Thiocystis violascens DSM 198: one gene and its partner. The protein of the gene in region 1 interacts with the protein of each later gene in a pairwise test. Links are inferred from orthologs where the notes say so. Each region holds a gene or a part of one and is shown in the gene's direction. Other genes may lie near its edges. The genes, in order: THIVI_RS20825 and rpe.

Region 1 (11,464 bases):
GCGCGATAGATGGCGAACTTGCCGCCACGGTCATAGCCCTCGGTCGACGGCGACAGCACCTCGATCAGCAGGATCGGATTGGTCAGAACGTCGCTGCGCTCGTCGTGGAAGGCCGGTTCGTCGCAGAGCGCGACGATATCCGGATAGGTGCTGGCATCGGCGGTCTCGACGCGAACGCGCATGTCGTTGGAGAGCACCGTGCAGGGACCGGCGTCAAGTTGATTGCCCAGCCGTCGAACCAGGTTGGCGGTGATCAGATTATGGTTGTAGCTCGCGCCAGTCATCGCATAGACATGGCCCGCGACATATTCGTGTTTCTCGTCGATGGCCTCGCGCTCGACCGCGAGGTAGTCATCAAAGTTGTAAGCGGCTTTCGGTTGCAGCGACATCCAGTGACTCCATCGATTCAGTCAACGTTGACTTAACTCAACCGAGTATAGCCCGATGCGAACCCGGATTCCTCGCGGGTCGCGTTTGACGAATCGGCATTGCCCAGCATCGACGGGTTCCGTATCCTCGCCGTTCCGATGTCGCCGGAGTCATCCTCGGAACCACCGTACATGTCCGTCAATAGCTGGCTCAAATCCCAACGGCCACTGGCCGGAAACGCACTCGCATTCACCATCTGGCTGAATACGGCAAACGGCCTACTCGCCATCGTTCAGGCATGGTGTCTGGCGGTCATCCTCAACGCCGCGATCTTCGCCGGTGCAGGCTTGACGGACGTCCAGCCCTGGCTGTGGTCGCTGCTCGGCCTCTTCGCGCTGCGCGCGGCGGTCGTCTGGTTCGCCGAACGCACCGCGTTCGGTGCCGCGGCCGGCGTGCGGGTGGCGCTGCGCGATCGCGTCTATCGGCATCTGCAACGGCTCGGCCCCGGCTATCTCGCCAACCAGCGCAGCGGGGCGCTGGTGGAGACCCTGACCAAGGGCATCGACGATCTGGAAGGCTACTACGCCCGCTTCCTGCCGGCCATGAGCCTGACGATGATCCTGCCGCTGGCCATCCTGACCGCCGTGCTGCCCATGGACTGGCTCGCCGGTCTGGTGCTGATGGTGACGGCGCCCATGATCCCGCTCTTCATGATTCTGATCGGCTCCGGCGCCGAGGCCCGCAATCAGCGCCAGTGGAAACAACTGGCCCGCATGAGCGCGCATTTTCTGGACGTGATCCAGGGCCTGACCACGCTCAAACTGTTCGGGGCCAGCCGGCGCGAGGTCCAGGTCGTGGCGAAGATCTCGGACGACTATCGGGTCAGCACCATGCAGGTACTGCGGATCGCCTTCCTGTCTTCGGCGGTGCTGGAGTTTTTCGCCACCGTCGGTATCGCCATCGTGGCCGTCTTCATCGGCTTCCGACTCTATGGCCTGGCCCTGCCCGTCCCGCCTTGGCTGGCGGTGCCTGATGTCACCTTTCTACAGGGTCTGTTCGTCCTCATGCTGGCGCCGGAGTTCTATGCGCCGCTGCGCAACCTGGGCACCCAGTATCACGCACGGCTGGCGGCGGTGGCCGCCGCCGAGCAACTGATTCAGGTGTTGGAGGCCGAGCCCGCGCAATCCATCCCTGGCACCGAACCGCTGGACAACCAACGTCCGCTCGGGGTGCGGTTCGAGTCGGTGCGCTTCAGTTATGAAGAAGGCCGGGACGCGCTCGGGGGGCTGGACATCGAGATTCCGCCGGGTCAACGGATCGCGCTGGTCGGCACCAGCGGCGCCGGCAAGACCACCGTCGTGAACCTGCTGCTCGGCTTCCTGACGCCAACCGGGGGGCGCATTCTGATCGGCGCTCAGGAACTGTCGCGCATCGATCTGGACGACTGGCGGCGGCATCTGGCCTGGGTGCCGCAACAGCCGCGTCTGTTCCAGGGGAGCATCGCCGACAATATCCGGCTCGGCGTGCCGGAGGCGAGTCTGGACGCCGTGCGCGAGTCGGCGCGGCGCGCGCGCGCGGACCAGTTCATCGAGGCGCTACCCGACGGCTACGACAGCCGGGTTGGCGAGCGTGGGGCGGGCCTGTCCGGCGGGCAGATCCAGCGCATCGCCCTGGCGCGCGCCTTTCTGCGGGACGCGCCGCTCGTCATTCTCGACGAGGCCACGGCCAATCTCGACCCCGAGAGCGAGCGCCTGGTCCAGGAAGGCATCGACGATCTCGCGCGCGACCGTACCCTGCTGGTGGTCGCTCACCGGCTGGCGACGGTACGTCGGGCCGATCGCATCCTGGTGCTGGACCAGGGCCAAATCGTCGAACAGGGCGATCATGCCACGCTGGCCGCGGCGCACGGACTCTACGCCCGCATGATCGCGGCCTATGGAGATGCCGGCCAAGGGGTTGCCGACATCCAGGACACAGGTAAAGGCTCATGAAGGACATTCTGCGTCTGCTGGATCTATTCCGACCCTATCGGGGCTGGATGCTGCTGGGCACCCTGGCCGCGATCCTCACCCTGATCGCCAATGTCATGCTGATGGCCGCCTCCGGCTGGTTCCTCGCCGCGATGGCGACGGCCGGCGCCGCCGGGGTCGCCATGAACTATTTCACCCCGGCGGCCATGATCCGGGGCAGCGCCATGCTCCGCACCGGCGGGCGCTACGCCGAACGGCTGATCAATCACGAGGCGACTTTCCGTCTGATCGCCAGTCTGCGGGTGTGGTTCTACAGCCACCTGGAACCGCTCGCGCCCGCGCGACTCCAGCAGTATCACAGCGGCGATCTGCTCAGCCGCATCCGCGCCGACATCGACGCACTCGACAACCTCTATGTACGGGTGCTGGTGCCGGTCGTCGTCGCCCTCGCGAGCACCCTGATCTTCGTTATCTTCCTCTTTCTCTTCGCCCCGGTTCTGGCCCTGACCGGGCTGATCTTTCTGTCGCTCGCGGGCGTCGCCCTGCCGCTCTGGTCCCAGTCGCGCGGACAGGCGCCCGGACGGCGGATCACCGAGGACGAAAGCGAACTGCGGACCGCCGTCATCGATGGCGTGCAGGGGATGGCCGAACTCACCGTCTACGGCGTGACGGAACGCCAAGCCCAACGCATCGACGACCTGAGCCGCCGCCTGGTCGCCGATCAGGCGCGACTTAGCAGCGACCACGGGCTGACCCTGGCGGCGGTCGGCCTCTGCGCCAGCCTGAGTCTCTGGGTGCTGCTCTGGCTGGCGATTCCGCTGGTGCGCGACGGCCAGCTCATGCCGCCCCTACTTGCCATGCTGGCCCTGTTCACACTCGCCAGCTTCGAGGCGGTCGCACCGCTACCGCAAGCCTTTCAATTGCTTGGCCGCACGCTCGCCGCCGCACGCAGACTCTTCGACATCGTCGACACCGAACCGGCGGTGCGCGAACCGCCGGGTCTCTCGCCCCAGATCGCAAACTTCGACATCGCCTTCGACCGCGTCACCTTCGGTTATCCCAAGGCGGCGCACCCAGCCGTCGCGGACATCGTGCTGCGCATCCCCGAGGGAACCCGAGCCGCCGTCATCGGCGCCACCGGCTCGGGCAAGAGCACGCTGTTCAATCTGCTGCTGCGTTTCTGGGCGCCGGATGCCGGGGCGATTCGGATCGGCGGACAGGACATCGCCGATTTTCACGGCGACGATCTACGCCGTCATATCGCCGTGGTCAGCCAGCATACCCATCTGTTCGACGCCACCATCCGCGAGAACCTGCTGATCGCCAATCCCGATGCCTCCCAGGGCGCCATCGAACAGGCGTGCCGGGTCGCGCAGATCCACGACTTCATCGCCGAACTCCCCGAGGGCTATGACACCTGGGTCGGCGAAACCGGCGTGCGGATGTCCGGGGGGCAGGGGCGAAGAATCGCCGTCGCGCGGGCGCTGCTCAAGGACGCGCCCATCCTGCTGCTTGACGAGCCGACCGAGGGCCTGGACGCCGCCACCGAGCGCGATCTGATGCAGGCGCTCGACCGGCTGATGGTCGGGCGCACGGTCCTGCTGATCACCCACCGTCCGGCCGGGCTGGACTGGGTCGATCAGGTGCTAGTGCTCGATCGGGGCCGCGAGTTGGCCCACGGCGATGTCTCCGTGGTGCCGCAGGCGACGCAGGCCGCGCTGCTCGCGGTCGGGCCGACGCTAGACGCCTCGATATAAGCCCACCTTTCGCCCGCAAGCGGGCTCCTACCGAGTTTGACGCTTGGCAAAGTCATTTCCGGAAATCGCCTAAGAGGGTGTAGACAAAAATAATTGAGCTGCTATTTGTATACCAGTCTACAACTGAGCTGGTGTGCGCTGATGTCGAAAGCTGGTCGTCCCCCCAAGATTCACGAGGCGGAGCAAGCGGTATTGCGTCAAATTGTCACGGATCGCCCGACCTCCACGCTGTCAGAGATTGCCCGGGAACTCGCGGCACGGACGGGAATCGAGGCTCATGAAGCAACGATTCGCAAGTCCTTGCGGGAGGCGGGCGTCACGCGCCTCCGGGGCGAGAGTGGTCTCGAGGCGCAAGCGCGCGCAACGCCGCGTCGGTATGGGTATACGGATGCGCATCGTCGCCACGACCCCGACCAAAGCTACCCAAGTTGTCTGACCGATGCGGAGTGGGACTTGGTCGCCGCTCTCTTTGAGATGCCGGGCGGGCGGGGTCAACCGCCCCGCGTGTCGCGCCGGAGCATCCTGGAGGCGTGTTGCTACGTGGTGCGCACGGGGTGCGCGTGGCGGATGCTGCCGCACGATTTCGCGCCTTGGCAGAATGTCTACAAGACGTTTCGCCGTTGGAGTGCGGCTGGGAAGTTTGAGCAGATGCATGATCGACTGCGGGGGCAATGGCGCGAACGCGAGGGGCGTGAGATCGCGCCGACGGCGGCGGTGCTGGATGCGCAATCGACCCGCGGCTCGCCGCAGGGTGGACCGAGCGGCTTTGATGCGGGCAAGCAGGTCAAGGGGCGCAAGCGCAGCCTGGTGGTCGATACCTTGGGGTTCGTGTTGGCGGTGAGCGTGGTCGCGGCCAATCTTCAGGACCGCGATGCCGCCTCGGGCGCCGTCGCTGACGCGGCCGCCAAGTACCCCCAGATCAACACGGTGTTTGTGGATAGAGCGTACGCCGGTCAATTTGCCCAAACCACGGAGCAGACCCACGCGATCCGCGTGGAAGTCGTGCGCCATCCAGCCAACAAAAGCGTTGGCTCCTGGCACGTGGACGGGGGCCTGACCGAGTGGTGATCGCCAACGCCGACGGCTTCGTTCCGCTGCCGAAGCGCTGGGTTGTCGAGCGCACCCATGCGTGGAATGAGCGTGCCCGTCGATTGATCATGCATCATGACCGTCTGCCAGCGGTCTCCGAAACCTGGGTTTGGCTGGCGGAGGCGCGCATCCTGCTGCGGCGGTTGACCACAACGGTTTGATTTTGTCTACACCCTCTAAGGCGATTTTTAGAAAAGATACTCACAGCCATTCCGTAAAGCCGTTCGTGGTGAGGCCCTCGAACCACGAACGGCTTTACGGAATGGCAGTAAGCCGGCAGTTGTAGCACCCGCCATCGCCAACGTCCGCTTGCGGGCGACGAACCGTGCAAAAGGCGTGGACAAAGGAACACAGATCCATGAACCAACCGCTCGCGCTCCATTCCGACCCCATCGACGCTGACCGCCTCGCCGACGAAGACGCCCAGAACCGCCAGGCCGACTGGCCGACTGGCTCGCCGACAAGGTCTTCGGCGGCGAGGAGAACGCCGAGAAAACCGGCGGTCTCGTCGCCCGCTTCGTCGCCTCCTACGCACGACACAAGGACGTACAGCCGCTCGACGCCTGGCTGACCGCCGAATTCCGCCAGTATCCGACCCTCTGGCAGGATGACGCCGAGGTCGAATCCACCCGCCCGCGACATCATCGTCAGCGTCGAACAGGCCAATGCCGCCAAGGAATCGCTCTACGCCCATCTCGACCAGGTAAGAGCCGCGCAAGCTGGTTGGCCAAGCGGATCGAGGAGGGCGCTAAAAGCGAGAGGTCGGATCGGCTCCCGCCGCGCGGTACAATGGCCCGCTTTAGCGACTCAACGGCGGAACAAGCATGTCGAAGTATCACATCTACGGAATCGGCAACGCGCTGGTCGATCTGGAGTATGAGGTGGAGCCCCATGATCTGGGCATCCTCGGGATCGACAAAGGGGTCATGACCCTGGTCGACGAGGCCCAGCAGACGGGCATCATGCACCATCTCAAAGACCACCATCATCAACGCGGCTCCGGCGGATCGGCGGCCAATTCGATCATCGCCTTCAGCCAGTTCGGCGGGAAAGGCTTTTACTCCTGCAAGGTCGCCGACGACGAGCTGGGCCATTTCTACATGCGGGATCTTCTCGACGGCGGCGTCGACACCAACCACCACACCGAGAAGGCCCAGGGCCACACCGGGCGCTGCGTGGTGCTGGTGACTCCGGACAGCGACCGCACCATGTGCACTTTTCTCGGCGTCAGCGGCGATTTCTCCGCCCAGGAATTGGTGGAAGACGCGCTGCGGGATTCCGACTGGTTCTACACCGAAGGCTATCTGGTGACCTCGGACGCCGCGCGCGATGCCTCCATCGCGGCCAAGCGGATCGCGGACGCGGCGGGCGTCAAGACCGCCATCTCGCTGTCCGATCCGAACATGGTCAAGTTCTTCAAACACGGATTGCTGGAGATGATCGGCTCCGGCGTCGATCTGCTGTTCGCCAACGAGTTCGAGGCCATGGGCATGGCCGGCAGCGAGGATCTGTCGCGCGCGGTGGAGTATCTCAAAACCGTCAGCAGGAGCTTTGCCATCACCCGCGGTCCCGAGGGCGCACTGGTCTGGGACGGCGCAACGCTGATCGAAATCGCGCCGGTCAAGGTGGAGGCCGTGGATACGGTCGGCGCTGGCGATATGTTCGCCGGCGCCTTCCTCTTCGGTCTGAGCCAGGGTTGGGACCACCAGCGCGCGGGCGATCTCGCCTCCGCCGCCTCGGCCAAATTGGTCACGAGTCTCGGACCGCGAATCTCGGCCACGGAAACACAAGCGATCCTGAAATCCTTTCGGTAAGTCTCAAAACGGCGAATTCGTTTCAAACGAATCCGCCGAATTGCGCACTCATCGTCACCCCCATCCGCCTCTTGAGGGTAGCATTTCAGGTAACCACACCGAATCCATCGCCCAGCAACCAACGGACCGCGGCCCACACCCGGATGGATGCGGCTATCCGTCGCGTCCCGATCGGAGCATGTGTCATGCTGACCTTCGATGCCCCTTCGCTGCCCTCCCCGCTCGCCATCCGGGAATGCACGCGGCCACGCTTCGACGGCAGTCTGGACAAATTGGGCGACTGGCTGACCGATCTGCGCGCGGCCGGGATACGCCAGTCCGGGCCAGCGCTGATTCTGGCCTTGGAAAAACTGCGCCGGTCGGAGATTTCAACCAGCCGGCGACTCGCCGCCCTGTCCGCCCTGAAGGTTCCCCTGCTCAAGACCTGCGCCGGTCTGCCGAAACCGGGGCTGGCCATCGGCAAAGCCGTCTCGCTCACGTCCGGCGTCACCCTCGAACAGCGTCTCGACCGACTCATGTTCGCGAACCTGAACCAGATGCTGCGCCAGATCGACCGGCAGGGTTGCCTCCTGTCCAACCGGGAATACCGCAAACGCGATTGGACGTTGCGGAATCTGTTCCGGTTCGCCAAGCGGCAGATGCGTTACGCCGCGCTCTGGAACACCCCGCTTCCAGCAAAAACCTGGCTCGACCTTCACGAACTCCATGTCTATCTGCTGGCTCAGCGTGTGATGCCGATGGCGACCATCGCGCCATCGGACACCGGAACCCATTGGACCGACCCCGAACTGGAGTACAAACAACTGCTCTTGTTTGGACTGGCCGCGCATCTCAAGCCGTCCGCGGTCCGCACCGACGTTTTCCTGGAGGGGCTGCCCGGCTGGGCCACGCAAACCCTGCTGGAAGACCCGGAACGGATGTTGGGCAGAATCAGGCTGTTTTTGGTGCCCATGCTCGAAGACGAACCGCCGCGCCAATTGGCCGGCCCGCTGCATGCGGCCTTTCGCGGCTGGGTGTTGCAACCGCCCTACTCTTTTATCCATCAGCTCGACGGGATCGGGTATAAAATCGCCCCCCATCGGAATCCCTTCGCCTGAACGCGTCTTCATAGCCAGCCCTTCATGAAACTGCTTGCGATCGACACCTCCGGCGATGCCTGCTCCGCCGCGCTTCTGATCGATGGAAAGATCGAGCAATTGTTTGAAACCGCTCCCCGTCGACATGGCGAACGCATCCTGCCCATGATGCAGGACTTGCTGGATCGGGCCGGTCTCCGCGTCAATGCGCTGGATGCCCTGGCCTTCGGCTGCGGTCCCGGTTCGTTTACCGGGGTGCGGATCGCGGCGGCGGTCATCCAGGGCGCGGCATTCGGCGCCGATCTTCCGGTCCTACCCGTCTCGACGCTGGGTGCCCTGGCTCAGGGTCAATTTCGTCGTGGCGGACAACGTCGTCTGCTGACGGCGCTCGACGCCCGCATGGGCGAGGTGTACTGGGGATGTTTCGAGGTGGGCGAGGACGGACTTGCCGCGCCTCGCGGCGAGGAAGCGGTCTGCCCGCCGGATCGCGTCGAGTTGCCGGCCAACCACGGCTGGTACGGGGTTGGATCGGGATGGGCGGCCCACACCGCTAGTTTGACGGCCCGCGTCGGCGACGCCTTGGCCGGTGTCAATTCCGATGCTCTCTGCGAGGCCCGCGACATTGTCATCATGGCGGCCGCACAATTGCACGCGGGTCGACAGGTCTCGCCTGAACTGGCTGCTCCGGTTTATCTCCGGGATCGGGTCACGCGAACGTAGGCGACAGGACCAGTGCGTTGCCATGCCGGAACATGGGGTTCGGTCGCGGACACCGCTGTTCATCGTTATCGCGCAATGCCCCACGCTAGTGCGTGCCCCTCGGGATACGGCGTCAGGTCGGCGCGGTTCGGGTTTTCGTCCTGAAATTTCATTTATTCGGAAGACTTTTTGGAGTTTCGATGTACACTACTCTTCCATGAAGCAGCGGATGCAGCGAAAATCGGCTCATGCGTATCCAAAAACGGTTCCACATCCTTCAAGCCATCACGCATCGTGCGCTTTCCTGTACCGAGCGCCGTCATCCAGCATCTGCATTTCCGTAGTCCGATTTCCTTCCTTTTTTATCTAGTATGCATTACCCATCCGTGCCCCTTCGACACCTGCTCGACTTGAGTTTGCCTCGGGTCCTGACTTTCCAGTGCCGATCGAAACGGGCGATTCCGCAAAGAGGTAATGTTCGCGGCGAATTCCACTCGTGATCGAGTGGGCAGTGAAACTGGTCTCAAGAAAGAGATCAGGTTTGAGTAATGCCAACGCAGGTTGGTACGTCTAAAGTGATGAGGTCGATATGGCAGGCGAATTGGTTTCCGGTACGGTCAAGTGGTTCAATGACGAGAAGGGCTACGGTTTCATTGAACGGGAAGGTGGCAAGGACGTCTTCGTCCATCACAGCGCTATCAATGGCGCGGGGCGTAAAACCCTGCTCGAAGGTCAGCGAGTGACGATGGAAGTGACCCAGGGCCCCAAGGGACCGCAAGCAGAGAATGTCACTCCGAACTGATCGGCGGTTTGACCGGTTACCGGCAACATCGTCCCATGAGTGACATCCGCGGGATCCGATGGCGGATCCCGCGGTTATTTCCGTGAAGAGCGTACCGACCAAGTCCCTTTATCTTTATCGCAAGGTAGAGCGGACACGATCTGGCACGCATCGGTTCGCACCTTACGCGGCCTGATTCAGGCGCTACGCGAACGATTCCAGAATGTTCCCTATAGCAACAACTCGACCAACTTTTCCATTCGTATCGGCTTGGTTGCAAAGTCATTCATGCCGGCGTCCAGACAGGCTTGACGATCGTCCGCCGTCGCATTGGCGGTCAGTGCGATGATCCTTGGCTGACGATGGTTTGGAGGCAGTTGTCGAATCTGGCGACTGGCGCCGATGCCATCGAGTTCCGGCATCTGGACATCCATCAGAATCACATCGTAGACACTTTGTTTGGAAGCCTCGACGGCCTCCACGCCATTATTGACGACGTCGGCCTGAAGGCCGAGATGTTTTAACAGTTTCAGGGTCACCATCTGATTGATCGGGTTGTCCTCGGCCAGCAGGATGCGCAACCTCGGCGGTGGATCGGTCGGCTGGGCCAGATCCAATGCGGGCGTGACCGCTGGATCCCTGACTGCGCCATACTCGACGACCAACGCACGTCCCCCGTCCGCTCCGCCGCTGCCTGACCCGATCGCCTGCCGATGACGGATGGCCGGCATCAACCATGTGCAGCGAAAGATGCTGCCCTGCCCTGGAACGCCGGCACTCTCGACCTCGATGCCCCCGCCCATCAGCTCCGACAAACGCCGGCAGATCGCCAGACCCAGACCAGTTCCGCCATAACGCCGGGTCGTGGATGCGTCGACCTGACTGAATTTCTGGAACAGCCGCGACTGCGCTTCGCGGGGAATGCCGACGCCGGTATCCTGTACCGTCAAGATCAGCCGATAGACGCGCTCCGTCTCCAGGCCGCCCGCTGCCGTCGCGCCGCCGGACAAGGAAGACGAAGAGGACGCCGCCTCCTGTCCGGCCAGCGCGATGGCGACACTCCCGCGCTCGGTGAACTTCACCGCGTTGCTGACCAGATTGACGATGATCTGTCTCAGACGATGGTCGTCCCCGACAAATTCGCGCGGCAGGCCCGGATCCAGTTCGACCGTCAACCGGAGTTGCTTTTCCCACGCCTTGTTCTTGACGAGATCCAGCGCGCCTTGCACGCAATCCTGGAGAACGAAGCGGAGCGGATGCAGTTCGAGCATCCCCGCCTCGATCTTCGAGTAATCCAGGATGTCGCTAATGAGAAACAGCAGTGCATTGCCGCTGGTCTCGATGATGCCGACATAGTCGCGCTGGGTCGCGTCCAGTGGGGTCGTCGTCAGCAGTTCGCTCATGCCGATGATGGCGTTGAGCGGGGTGCGGATTTCATGGCTCATGTTCGCCAGAAACTCGCTCTTCGCGCGATTCGCCGACTCCGCGTCCGACTTGGCCTGTTTGAGTTCGGCATCGGCGCGACTCAGGCGGACCTGGGTGTTCAGACGGGCCGCCAGTTCGCTCACCTCGAAGGGTTTGTTGACGAAGTCCACCGCGCCCGCCGCGAAGGCCCTGACCTTGCTGTCGACATCGCTCTTGGCGCTGAGCATGATGACGCGCAGATGTGCCAGGTGCGGATTGGATTTGAGAATCTCCAGCACCTCGAAACCATCCAGACCGGGCATCATGATGTCGAGCAGGACGACATCGATCGCGTCTTCCGATTCCAGCATCACCAGCGCGTCCGTGCCATCGGCCGCTTGCAGGATGTCGTATTGGTCTTTGAAGAGTTCGTGGATAAATTCGCGAATACTCTGCTCGTCATCCACGATCAGCAGGGTCGGGCGCGGCTCCTCCATTAGGCGCG
Region 2 (11,251 bases), 880 kb from region 1 along the record:
TGCGCATGGAGGGCGCGAACAGGGCCTGCTCGGGCTTCAGCGGCGTGGCCTTCATGACATCAACGGTATCCGTGCCGCCGCCCACTCCGATGGGACCGACGCTGAACCAGGGTCCGAGGACGGGCAGCTTGTCGAAGGCGTGCGGAAAGGTCAGGGTGCGGATGCGCTCCAGAGGCGCCTGGCCCGAGACTCCGGAGCGGGCCTTTAGGTCCGCCGTTGCCGCCAGGATCGCCCGCGCCCAGATCTCGGCCGGGGTTTCGACCCTGGGTGTCCTGATATCGTCCCAGAAGCTGGATTGACCGGAGCGCAACGTCTCCTGCAGGGGGTTGTAGGCGACCATGGCCATCTCCATCAGCGCGGCCAGATCCTCGCCCAGTTCATCTCCGTAGAGCGCCTCGAACAGCGCCGGTTCCAGCAGGATGAACAAGGCCGCCGAAGGACTGTCGCCATCCATGACGCCATTCCAGTCGAGCAGCGAGTCGCTGGCGATCTCCCAAGCACGCGCGTCGACCGCGCGCAGTTCCATCTCGATGCGACGCAGCGACTGTTGCATCAGACGCGCCTGAAGACTCGCGCGATCGCGCTGGATGTCGGCCATGGACGCGGGCGTCAGCGGCGGCGACCCAGCGAGCAGTTCGGCGATTCGCTGGGCGCGGTAGGGCGCCATCCAGGCGCGGCTGACCGCGACCGGATAATCCGCCGGAATGGTGCGATTGTTGGCGGTGATCAAGGCGCCGCCACTGGGATCGGTCTGGGCGGGGTTAAGACGTTGCGGGACGAATCCCCGCCAGGCGTACTCCGGCAGCCAACCCGGCGAAGGAAAGGCGCCGGAACCCTTGCCACGCTTCGGCAGCAAGCCCGTGACCTGCCAGGCAATCCCACCGTCTCGGTGGGCCAGCATCAGATTCAACGCGACTTGGCGGAATCCGGTCGAGGCCTCGCGCGCCTCGCTCAGGGTGCGGGATCGGGCGAGCCGGTGGATGGCCGCGAAGCTCAGATCCGGCAGATCGTTGTTCTGTCGCAGCGCCAGCAGATCGGCGGTGTCCAGGCCGGGCAGATCCATGGGACTGTCGGTCGCGTCGCCCAGGATTCCGTTGACGATGACCCCGTGCGAGGTGCGACGAACCGCCAGCTCGACCGGTTCCGCGTCCTTGACGGGAATGCGCTCGATGCGGGATAGGATCGGCTCCGGGTCGCTTCCCGCGCGCTCCACCCGACCATCCGGCGTGGCGCGTTCGACAAAGAGATCCTGCGTGTCGGCGATCGCACTCGTGAAACCCCAGGCGAGGTGCTCGTTGTGGCCGATCAGAACCAAGGGCACGCCCGGCAGGGTCACGCCCGACAGATGCAGCTCGGGAGCGATCAACTCCAACTCATACCAGATCCCCGGCATGGACGGGGCCAGATGGGGATCGTTGGCGAGCATGGCCGCCCCGGTCGCGGTGCGCGAGCCGGTCACGCCCCAGGCGTTGCTAGCGGCGCCGGGGATCGGCAGACCGAAGCGCGCCGGCAACTGGAAAGCCGCATCCAGCGAAGGCTCTTCCGTCAGGTCCATCCGCGACGGGCGATTCGCGGACAGATAGCGGACCAGCTCCGGCGCCACCTCGGGGGCCGGAATCCCCTCGTCGGTCGGGAACAATTCGCGCGCCCGCGCGGAACCGATCCGCGCCGCCAGACGCAGAAAGGTCAGCTCGGCGCGCAGGTTGAACGACTGGGTCCAGGCCATGTAACCGCCGATGACCAGGCTGTCTTCCGGCTCCCAGGGGGCGGGCGCGAAACCGGCGATCCGATACTCCAGCGGCAACCGCGCGCGCGCTTCGTCCCGATAGGCATTCACCCCGGCCGCATAGGCCGCGAGCAAGTCGCGGTCGGACGCATCCAGGCTTTCCAGCGTCCGCCGGGCCTCGTGGGCGAGTCCGACGGTCCGAAAAAAGCGATCCGCCGGGAGCGCGTCCGCGCCAAACACCTCGGCCAGACGACCGCCGGCCAGTCGGCGTAGCGTATCCATCTGCCACAGACGTTCGGAGGCGACGATATAGCCCTGGGCGAACAGCAGATCCCGGAGAGTGTCCGCCGCGATGGTCGGCACCGCGTGCGGCCCGAAGCCGACGCGCACCGGGCTCGTCAAGCCGGGCAGGGCCAGTGTGCCGCTGTAAACTGGCTCGGCACGCCTGGCAAGCCAGTACAGACTCGCGGCGCCGGTCACGGCAAGGATCAGCAGGATGGACAAGACCCGGAGGAGGACGCGGCGCGACATTGACGTTTGAACCCTTGATTGGTGAACCGGAATAGCGATTTTTTCGGATCGGCCCTATCTTCTCACGATTGCCAACTCTCCAAGGAGGCCCCGCGATGCCGAATCAACCCGATACCGAGTCCGTCAAACGCTATCTGATGGCGTTGCAGGACCGAATCCGCGATGCCCTGCGCGACACCGATGGCGGCGCGGGCTTCCGGGAGGATGCCTGGGAGCGTCCGGATGGCGGTGGCGGTCGTACCCGCGTGATGCGCGACGGCATGGTTTTCGAGCAGTGCGGGCTCAATTTCTCGCATGTCTTCGGCGAACGGCTCCCGCCGTCCGCCAGCGCCCGCCGGCCCGAGCTGGCCGGGCGCCGCTTCGAGGCCATGGGCGTCTCGTTGGTTGCGCACCCCTGGAATCCCTATGTCCCCACGTCGCATCTCAACGTGCGCTTTTTCATCGCCGAAAAAGCCGGGGCGGAGCCGGTCTGGTGGTTCGGCGGCGGCTTCGATCTCACGCCCTACTATGGCTTCGATGAGGACGTCGTGCACTGGCACCGCAACGCGCGTGCGCTTTGCGAGCCCTTTGGCGAGGATCTCTATGCGCGCCTGAAACGCGGCTGCGACGAATATTTTTTCCTGAAGCACCGCAACGAACCGCGTGGCGTCGGCGGGCTTTTTTTCGATGACTTCGATCAGGGCGGGTTCGACCGCAGTTTCGCCTTCCTGCGCGCGATTGGCGATGGCTACCTGCCGGGCTATCTCCCCATCGTGCAGCGCCGCTGGGCCAAAACCTATGGCGAGCGCGAACGCGCCTTTCAGAAATACCGGCGCGGACGCTATGTCGAGTTCAATCTGCTCTATGACCGCGGAACCTTCTTCGGGCTCCAGTCGGGCGGGCGCACCGAATCCATCCTCGTCTCCATGCCGCCCGAGGTCAGTTGGCGTTATGATTTTCGGCCCGAGCCCGGTAGCCCCGAGGAAGATCTATACGAACGCTTTCTGGTGCCGCGGGAGTGGCTGGACCAAGACAGCGAATCCATGCCGTCCATTTAGCGTGTTCGCGGCTCCTCCCGTGGATGATTTCTACATGGCCACGGACGGGAAAGGCGGGTTCTGGTTCCGCGAGGTCGAGCACCAGGGCTTCAATTCGCGGCGCGATCTGTTTGGCGCGTTTGAACGCTGTGCGAGCGGGCAGGCCATGACGCGCGAAGAGGAATACGCCAACATGAACGCCGGGGTGCAATACTCCGTCCCCGCCGGGAACACCCGGAGGATTTCCCGCTCGTCCTGAATCCTGAGCTGGTTTCGGCGCGTGAAGCCATTCGTGGTTCGAGGGCCTCACCACGAACGGCTTCAGGAGACGACAGGCGGGTTCAGGGAGGGCGCGAACATCCGGAAGATTTCCCGTTCGTGAGGTGACCGTCAGCGCTCCCCGTTCGGATCAACCGCCGCCGCAAGCGCGGCGATCGCAGTCAATCCTGTGCAGACTGGCGTTCAGGGCGCCGGATTCGGCTGACTGGTATGGATCGACTCGATCTCGGCGATCACCGTCTCGTCGAGCACCAGATCGATACTGGCAAGATCGCTGTCCAACTGCTCCAGCGTGGTCGCCCCGATGATGTTAGAGGTGGTGAAGGGGCGACTGGTTACCCAGGCCAGGGCCATCTGGGCCGGATCCAGGCCGTGGCGGCGGGCCAGCGCCACATACTCGGCGGTCGCGCATTCGGCCTCGGGGTTGGAGTAACGGCTGAAGCGCTCGAACAGGGTGATGCGACCGGACGCCGGACGCTGCCCATGCAGATATTTGCCCGAGAGCACGCCAAAGGCCAGGGGCGAGTAGGCCAGCAGTCCGCATGCCTCGCGGAGCGCAATCTCCGCAAGCCCGATCTCGAAGGTGCGATTGAGCAGGCTGTAGGGATTCTGAATGCTGACCATGCGCGGCAGACCGTGCTGGTCGGCGAGCGCCAGGAAGCGCATCAGACCCCAGGGCGTCTCGTTGGACACGCCGATGTGGCGGATCTTGCCGGCCTTGATCAGATCGGTGAGCACCTCCAGCGTCTCCAGCAGCGGCACGCTTTGGTCATCGGCGGTGTGCGTGTAACCGAGCTTGCCGAAATAATTGGTCTCGCGATCCGGCCAGTGGAGTTGATAGAGATCGATCCAGTCGGTTTGCAGCCGTTGCAGGCTGGCATCCAGCGCGGTCTCGATATTGGCGCGGTCGAGCCGGTTGCGACCGCCGCGGAGATACGGCAGCCAATCCCCCGGCCCCGCGACCTTGCTGGCCAGCACGACCCGATCGCGGCAGCGGCGTGACTGGAGCCAGGTGCCGATATAGCGCTCGGTGAGCCCCTGGGTCTCGGCCAGCGGCGGCACCGGATACATCTCGGCCGTATCGATGAAATTGATCCCGGCGGCAAGGGCGCGATCCAGTTGGGCGTGGGCCTCCGCTTCGGTATTCTGCTGGCCGAAGGTCATGGTGCCGAGGCACAGCGCGCTGACCTGGATCCCCGAGTTGCCAAGTGGTCTGCGTTGCATGGCGATCTCCGTGAGGGTTGATTGATGTCGGGCGGATTCAGGCGTCCTTATTGTGGCGTCATCCGCCACCATAGGAGCCCGCTTGCGGGCGACAGCCAGCCGCTCTTGGGTCTGCCAAACACCCCATCGCCCAGAAGCAAATCCGCAAGTCGCCCGTAAGTGGGCTCCTACGTCAAAATGAGGATTGTAGCGTTTCGGCGCTGGCTCGCGTCGAGGTCGAGTGAAAATCTCGCGCGCATGGGTTAGAGTTCTCCGCTGACAAAACCACACTCAATCCTGATCCTGGCCGAGCCATCCGCGCCGAGCCACGACGACCCTGGGGGACACCACGATGGCTTCTGATCTGATCGCACCGTCCATTCTGTCGGCGGACTTCGCCCGGCTCGGCGAGGAAGTGGACAACGTCCTGGCCGCCGGCGCCGACATCGTCCATTTCGACGTCATGGACAATCATTACGTCCCGAACCTGACCATCGGTCCGCTGGTCTGCGAGGCGCTGCGCAAGCACGGGGTCACGGCACCCATCGACGTGCATCTGATGGTCAAGCCGGTGGATCGCATCATCCCCGATTTCGCCGCCGCGGGCGCGACCTATATCACCTTCCATCCGGAGGCGAGCGAGCACATCGACCGCACGCTGCAACTGATTCGCGGCGAGGGCTGCAAGTCCGGTCTGGTGTTCAATCCGGCGACGCCCCTGAGCTATCTGGATTACGTGATGGACAAGGTGGATATGATCCTGCTGATGTCGGTCAACCCCGGTTTCGGCGGTCAGAGTTTCATTCCGGCGACCTTCGAGAAGCTGCGTCAGGCGCGCCGGATGATCGACGCCTCCGGGTTCGACATCCGCCTGGAGATCGACGGCGGGGTAAAGGCGGACAACATCGCCGAGGTCAAGGCCGCTGGCGCCGATACCTTCGTGTCGGGCTCCGGAATTTTCGGCAAAGGCAAGGATTCCGACCCCCATCGCTACGACAGCATCATCCGCGAGATGCGCGCGGCGATGGCCGGTTAAACCGCGTCCGGCGCACCATGCGTCGTTTCGAGCGATCAGCCAGGTTGGCATGAATCGATCAGCGTCGGTGTCGACGCGGTTTAAGTGATTAAAGATGAAACGCTTAAACGGCGTCAGCACCGGCGTTTTCCGGTTCATGCGAGACCAGATCAATGCACAATCAGTGCATATCCCGCAAGGCGCCGTTTAATTTTTACCTGGAACGAGTCCCCGCATGTTGCAACCGAAGATGATCCTCTGTGACCTGGACGGAACGCTGGTCGACAGCGTTCCGGACCTGACCTTTTGCGTGGACGCCATGATGGAGCGGCTCGGACGCGCGCCGCGCGGCGAGGCGGCGGTGCGCACCTGGGTGGGCAACGGGGTCGAAAAGCTGGTGTGCCGGGCCTTGACCGGACAACTCGAAGGCGAGCCGGACGCCGCCGACTATTCGCTGGCCTATCCGCTCTTTCTCGAACTCTATGCCGAGAATACCTACACCCGCTCGATCCTCTATCCGGGGGTGCGCGAGGGTCTCGACTTCCTGGCGTCGGCTGGTTATCCGCTCGGTTGCGTGACCAACAAGGCCGCGCAGTTCACCGAACCGCTGCTGACCCATCTCGGGATTCGCGAGCGCTTCACGCTGGTCGTCAGCGGCGACAGCCTGCCGCGCAAGAAACCCGACCCCATGCCCCTGCTGCATGCCGCCGATCATTTCGGCGTCATGCCCGCCGAGGCCCTGATGATCGGCGACTCGGTCAGCGACGTGAAGGCGGCGCGGGCCGCCGGTTTCGGGATTATCTGCATGAGCTATGGCTATAACCATGGCGAGGATATCCGCGACTCCAACCCGGACGCGGTGATCGATTCGATGGTCGAACTCAAGGGATTGCTGGCTCCCTTGGCTTAAGTCGGAAAGCGAGTACCGCGCGATGCACATCCAGGCAAGACGAGCAATGATCGGGCGGCGATGGCGACGCCGAGACGCCTTCGCTAACCTTTGGCACTGACGTTTGCCTGGAGATTCCGATGACCCCCAAGACCTTTCGCGCCCTGGCCGATCAGGGCTACAACCGCATTCCGGTCGCCTGCGAGGTGCTGGCCGACCTCGATACCCCGCTGAGCGTCTATCTCAAGCTCGCCGGCGGACCCTATTCCTATCTGTTCGAGTCGGTGCAGGGCGGCGAAAAATGGGGCCGTTATTCGATCATCGGGTTGCCCTGCCGGACCCTGATCCGAATCGACGGACAGCGGATTCGCGTCGAGCGCGACGGCACGGTGATCGAGGAGGTCGAAACGGCCGATCCGCTCGGCTGGCTCGAAGCCTTCCAGCAACGCTTTCAGGTCGCCGAAGTTGAAGGGCTGCCGCGCTTCGTGGGCGGGCTCGTCGGTTATTTCGGCTACGACACCATCCGCTATATCGAGCCGCGTCTGGCCCTGTGTCCGAATCCGGATCAGTTGGGCACGCCGGATATCCTGCTGATGGTCTCGGACGAGGTGGTCGTGTTCGACAATCTCAGCGGGCGTCTCTACATCATCCTGCATCTCGATCCGACGGCCGGCGATACGCTGGAGGCGGGCGAGGCCCGGATCGCCGAACTCACCGAGCGCATGCGCCACGGCGCGCCGCGTCGCAACGGCGGGACAGCGCGCGAGGTTAGCGAGGCCGATTTCGTCTCCGGCTTCACCGAAGAGGGTTTCAAGCAGGCGGTCGCGCGCATCAAGGACTACATCCTCGAAGGCGACTGCATGCAGGTGGTGCTGTCGCAGCGACTCTCCATCCCCTTTCAGGCACCGCCGCTCGATCTGTACCGTGCGCTGCGCGGGCTCAATCCCTCACCCTATATGTACTTTCTGGATCTTGGCGACTTCCACATCGTCGGCTCCTCGCCCGAGATTCTGACCCGGCTGGAGGATGGCGTGGTCACGGTGCGACCCATCGCCGGCACTCGTCGCCGCGGCCACACCGAGGCCGAGGACCAGACGCTGGAGGCCGAGCTGCTGGCCGACCCCAAGGAGCTGGCCGAGCATCTGATGCTGATCGATCTGGGCCGCAACGATGCCGGGCGGGTCGCCGAGATCGGCAGCGTGCGCCTGACCGACAAGATGATCGTCGAGCGCTATTCGCACGTCATGCACATCGTCTCCAACGTGGTCGGCACGCTCCGGGAGGGCATGAGCGCGCTCGACGTGCTGCGTGCCACCTTTCCGGCCGGGACCGTCTCGGGCGCGCCCAAGATCCGCGCCATGGAGATCATCGACGAGCTGGAGCCGGTCAAGCGCGGCATCTACTCCGGCGCGGTCGGCTATCTCTCCTGGAACGGCAACATGGACACCGCCATCGCGATTCGTACCGCCGTCATCCAGGACGGCATGCTGCACATCCAGGCCGGCGCCGGCATCGTCGCCGACTCGGTGCCGGAAATGGAATGGCAGGAGACCATGAACAAGGGCCGCGCCATCTTTCGCGCCGTCACCGCCGCCGAGGTCGGGATCGATCGCTATGGCTGCGGGTTGAAGCGCGTCTGACGGCTCGGGCCAGGCGCCGCCGTACTCGCTTCCGAAGACCCGGTCATCTGGCGGTCATTCTCGCTTCCATCCCGGATCCGCCCGGTTCGGCGATGTCTCATCGACAGGCCGTGCCGGCGAAGGGCAGGGTCGCGGGCGTTACCCTGACATCGGTCGTCAGCGTCTGACGCTCGAACGAACGCGCGTTGAAGACAAGTTCCACGGCAAAGGCGCTCCATCCCCGCGTGGGCGGCGGGACGAAGCCGACATAGACCCCGTTTCCCAGGCTCGGGAGCAGGGTGCGCATCCAGGCCTCGCCGATCGTCTCCAGGCGAAAATCGCGGGCGAACGGATTCGTGGCCTGCACGAGATAGACCGCGTCCGGCGCATCCGCGGCGACGACCCGGATACTGCCGTCGTCCTCGAACGTCCAGGAGAAGCGGGGCGCCGGGGCGTCCCGCTCGACGTCGCGGATCCAGGCGAGCGAGTCAAAAGCGACATCCAGCAGACTCAACGTCTCCTCGCCCTGCCGATGGTCGGTATTGAACGTGTAGCGCAGTTGCTTCGGTTCGGGCAGGGCAGCGAAATAGAACTGCGAGGAATCGGACAGGAAGAACTGATCGCCCGCCGAATTGATCACCCGTTTCGGCATGGTGGGTAGTGCCCTTCTCTATATGATTTCACGAATGAGCTTTAACTGAGAGAGTGCTATTATAATGATGGACAAAATGCCAAATAGCTCCAATATGGTTCTCAAGCTTTTTTGAGAAAGAAAGTGCTTTTCGTACGAGCCTGGAAATACGTTGCCTGAGTGTGCAGTTGTATCGTTCGATATGATTTGTCTTTCCCGATTCCTTACCGACAGCGTAATGACGGAATTCTGGAAAAACGGATTGATAAGCTTCCCAAAAATCGGTGTAGAAATCGGCCAATTCTTGATAATCGCGTGGCAATGAATTCCATAATCCTTGCGCACCCTTAATGCCACGAGATCCGATATAAAGTCCGACAACATATCCAGAGTCACGATCTTTCGCGATCCAAACCCATTGTTTTTCATCTTTTTTCAAAACAAATGACCACAGTTCGTCGCACTCGACAACCAGTCGAAAATCAGACAACTTTGGCACGTTTAATTGGCGCGGAACGCCCTCGTATTTTTGATTGACATAGATTTGCAACCAGGATTCAGAGACATTTGCAACACGCGCGATACCAGCAAGCGCAATCCGTTCAAGAAGCAGTCGATCGATCAGCGATTTGGTCTCTTCAGAAATCGCTGAAACTAAGGGGTCAATCACGAATTGACGGCCACATTCCCGACAAAGATGGTTTTGCTTTCCGGTTGCATTAAATCCATTCTTCACGATCTTGGTGGTGTTGCAAGTTGGGCAGTGATTCATGTTTGAATAAATCCAGTCAGATTTTAGATCCTATAGATTGGGGCACTACCCGGCATGGTGTAGCGGTCGCGGTAGAAATAGGGGTCGATGATTTCCAGTAGCGATTGCGCCTCCGGAGACTGGGCCCGGCACGGCAGATCGAAGGCGACATAGTCGGCGATCGCCGGCGTGTAGAAACCCAACGCCTCCCACTGATGCGTGAATTGCCGAGACAGGTTCAGCAGGTCGCTCGATACCGGAACGACCGCCTTGACGCGCGGATCGACCGCCGCCGCCAGCCACGCGGTCCAACCCCGCTTGGAGCCTCCCAGGACGATGAAATCGTCGATCCGGACTCGGCGCCAGCGCAGCCAGGTCTGCACCGTATCCATCGCCCGCACGACCGCCTTGGTCATGGCGAAATGCACCGCCCACGCGGGATCGCCGGTGGTCAGAACCTTGTCCAGGCTGTACGCGAGGAGCGCATCCTCCGAGCGCGGTACATCGATCTCGTCGGTCAAATAAAGCGGCTGATTCGGGATCTGATTCACCATCGCCACCACCGACCCCGTGACCAGGGCCAGGGTACTCAAGAGTTCGCCGGTTTCCGTGTCCAGGGGACGACCGTTGCGGCCCCCATTGACGATGAGCAGAGCGGTCCGCGGACTCGAGGAATACCGCAAATTTGGCACCGTCACCTGGATCTCATGCGTCCAGAGGGGGCGATCCACCTCGGCGGCGGTGCGCCACTGTTGCGACGTCATCTGCAGGAAATAGGTTGTGTAGGCAAAGGTGCGATCAGTCTGGTAGAGGCGATAGCGGTAGGCGGGATCGGGCCGCGCCACATACTCATCCAATGCCGTCTCGGCCGCGACCTGAGCCGTGACCGTCAGCATCAACGCCATGCACCACCCGAGCGCGAGTGTGCCGCGTGCAAGTCGAATGCTCATGACTGTCCTCTTTAGGATTGATTCGCTTTAACTCAAGTATAGTTGCCCGTGCGTGCCGAGGCGGGATGTCCCGACGCTCCGCAGTCGTTGCGCAGCAGGGGCACTTACAACGCTAGCGAACTCCGATGGACGCCGATCCATCAAGGTGGCAACTTGGGGCTTCGATCACCGATCCGGCCAGTGTTCCGGGGGCGGGCGTCCCGCCCCCATGTCGCAGATTGCTTGATGGCGCCAAATGCTTGCAGATGCGTTGTCGTTGTCGATGATTCGACAACGACAACGAGCGATGGCCGAAACGATGATCGACGCCCAACTTAGTAACTGTCCACATAGGATTTCCCGATTTCCCGATTTCCCGATTTCCCGATTTCCCGATTTTCCGTTCGTCCTGAGCTTGTCGAAGGATGAACGGAAAATCGCGCTCCGAGGTTGACCTTGAATCCGTTCATGGTTCGACCCTTCGACGGGCTCAGGACTCACCACGAACGGATTCAAGGTCGCCACGCACAGAGTACAGTTCAAATCGGGAAACAGTTAATGGACAGTTTCTTAGAGGGTGTAGACAAAATCAAACCGTTGTGGTCAACCGCCGCAGCAGGATGCGCGCCTCCGCCAGCCAAACCCAGGTTTCGGAGACCGCT

What was found.
Region 2: the proteins of THIVI_RS20825 (region 1) and rpe interact in binary tests that used the Escherichia coli proteins (3 or more experiments, as listed by UniProt). The link is inferred for Thiocystis violascens DSM 198 from one-to-one orthologs.

The regions. Positions count from the first base shown.
Region 1 is NC_018012.1:4,681,754-4,693,217, reverse strand. The notes cover bases 5,055-8,004. They hold THIVI_RS20825 (adenosine kinase), read left to right. Parts: upstream 5,055-6,009; coding sequence 6,010-6,999; downstream 7,000-8,004. Other genes in these bases: THIVI_RS20820 (hypothetical protein), read left to right, coding at 7,185-8,004; THIVI_RS23090 (hypothetical protein), read right to left, coding at 5,441-5,860. In the rest of the region: THIVI_RS20850 (Uma2 family endonuclease), read right to left, coding at 1-389; thiol reductant ABC exporter subunit CydD, read left to right, coding at 561-2,360; thiol reductant ABC exporter subunit CydC, read left to right, coding at 2,357-4,096; more of THIVI_RS20820, read left to right, coding at 8,005-8,096; tRNA (adenosine(37)-N6)-threonylcarbamoyltransferase complex dimerization subunit type 1 TsaB, read left to right, coding at 8,121-8,795; THIVI_RS20810 (cold-shock protein), read left to right, coding at 9,364-9,576; THIVI_RS20805 (response regulator), read right to left, coding at 9,786-11,456; THIVI_RS20800 (ATP-binding protein), read right to left, coding at 11,456-11,464. UniProt on the Escherichia coli protein: Catalyzes the ATP-dependent phosphorylation of fructoselysine to fructoselysine 6-phosphate. Functions in a fructoselysine degradation pathway that allows E.coli to grow on fructoselysine or psicoselysine.
Region 2 is NC_018012.1:3,797,640-3,808,890, forward strand. Bases 4,213-6,949 are described here. They hold rpe (ribulose-phosphate 3-epimerase), read left to right. Parts: upstream 4,213-5,107; coding sequence 5,108-5,791; downstream 5,792-6,949. Other genes in these bases: THIVI_RS16855 (NADP(H)-dependent aldo-keto reductase), read right to left, coding at 4,213-4,776; THIVI_RS16865 (phosphoglycolate phosphatase), read left to right, coding at 6,006-6,680; trpE (anthranilate synthase component I), read left to right, coding at 6,800-6,949. In the rest of the region: THIVI_RS16840 (penicillin acylase family protein), read right to left, coding at 1-2,257; hemF (oxygen-dependent coproporphyrinogen oxidase), read left to right, coding at 2,353-3,294; THIVI_RS16850 (hypothetical protein), read left to right, coding at 3,314-3,532; more of THIVI_RS16855, read right to left, coding at 3,736-4,212; more of trpE, read left to right, coding at 6,950-8,299; THIVI_RS16875 (PhoPQ-activated protein PqaA family protein), read right to left, coding at 8,397-8,930; THIVI_RS23905 (IS1 family transposase), read right to left, coding at 8,959-9,681; THIVI_RS16880 (PhoPQ-activated protein PqaA family protein), read right to left, coding at 9,705-10,610; THIVI_RS16885 (IS5 family transposase), read right to left, coding at 11,179-11,251. UniProt on the Escherichia coli protein: Catalyzes the reversible epimerization of D-ribulose 5-phosphate to D-xylulose 5-phosphate.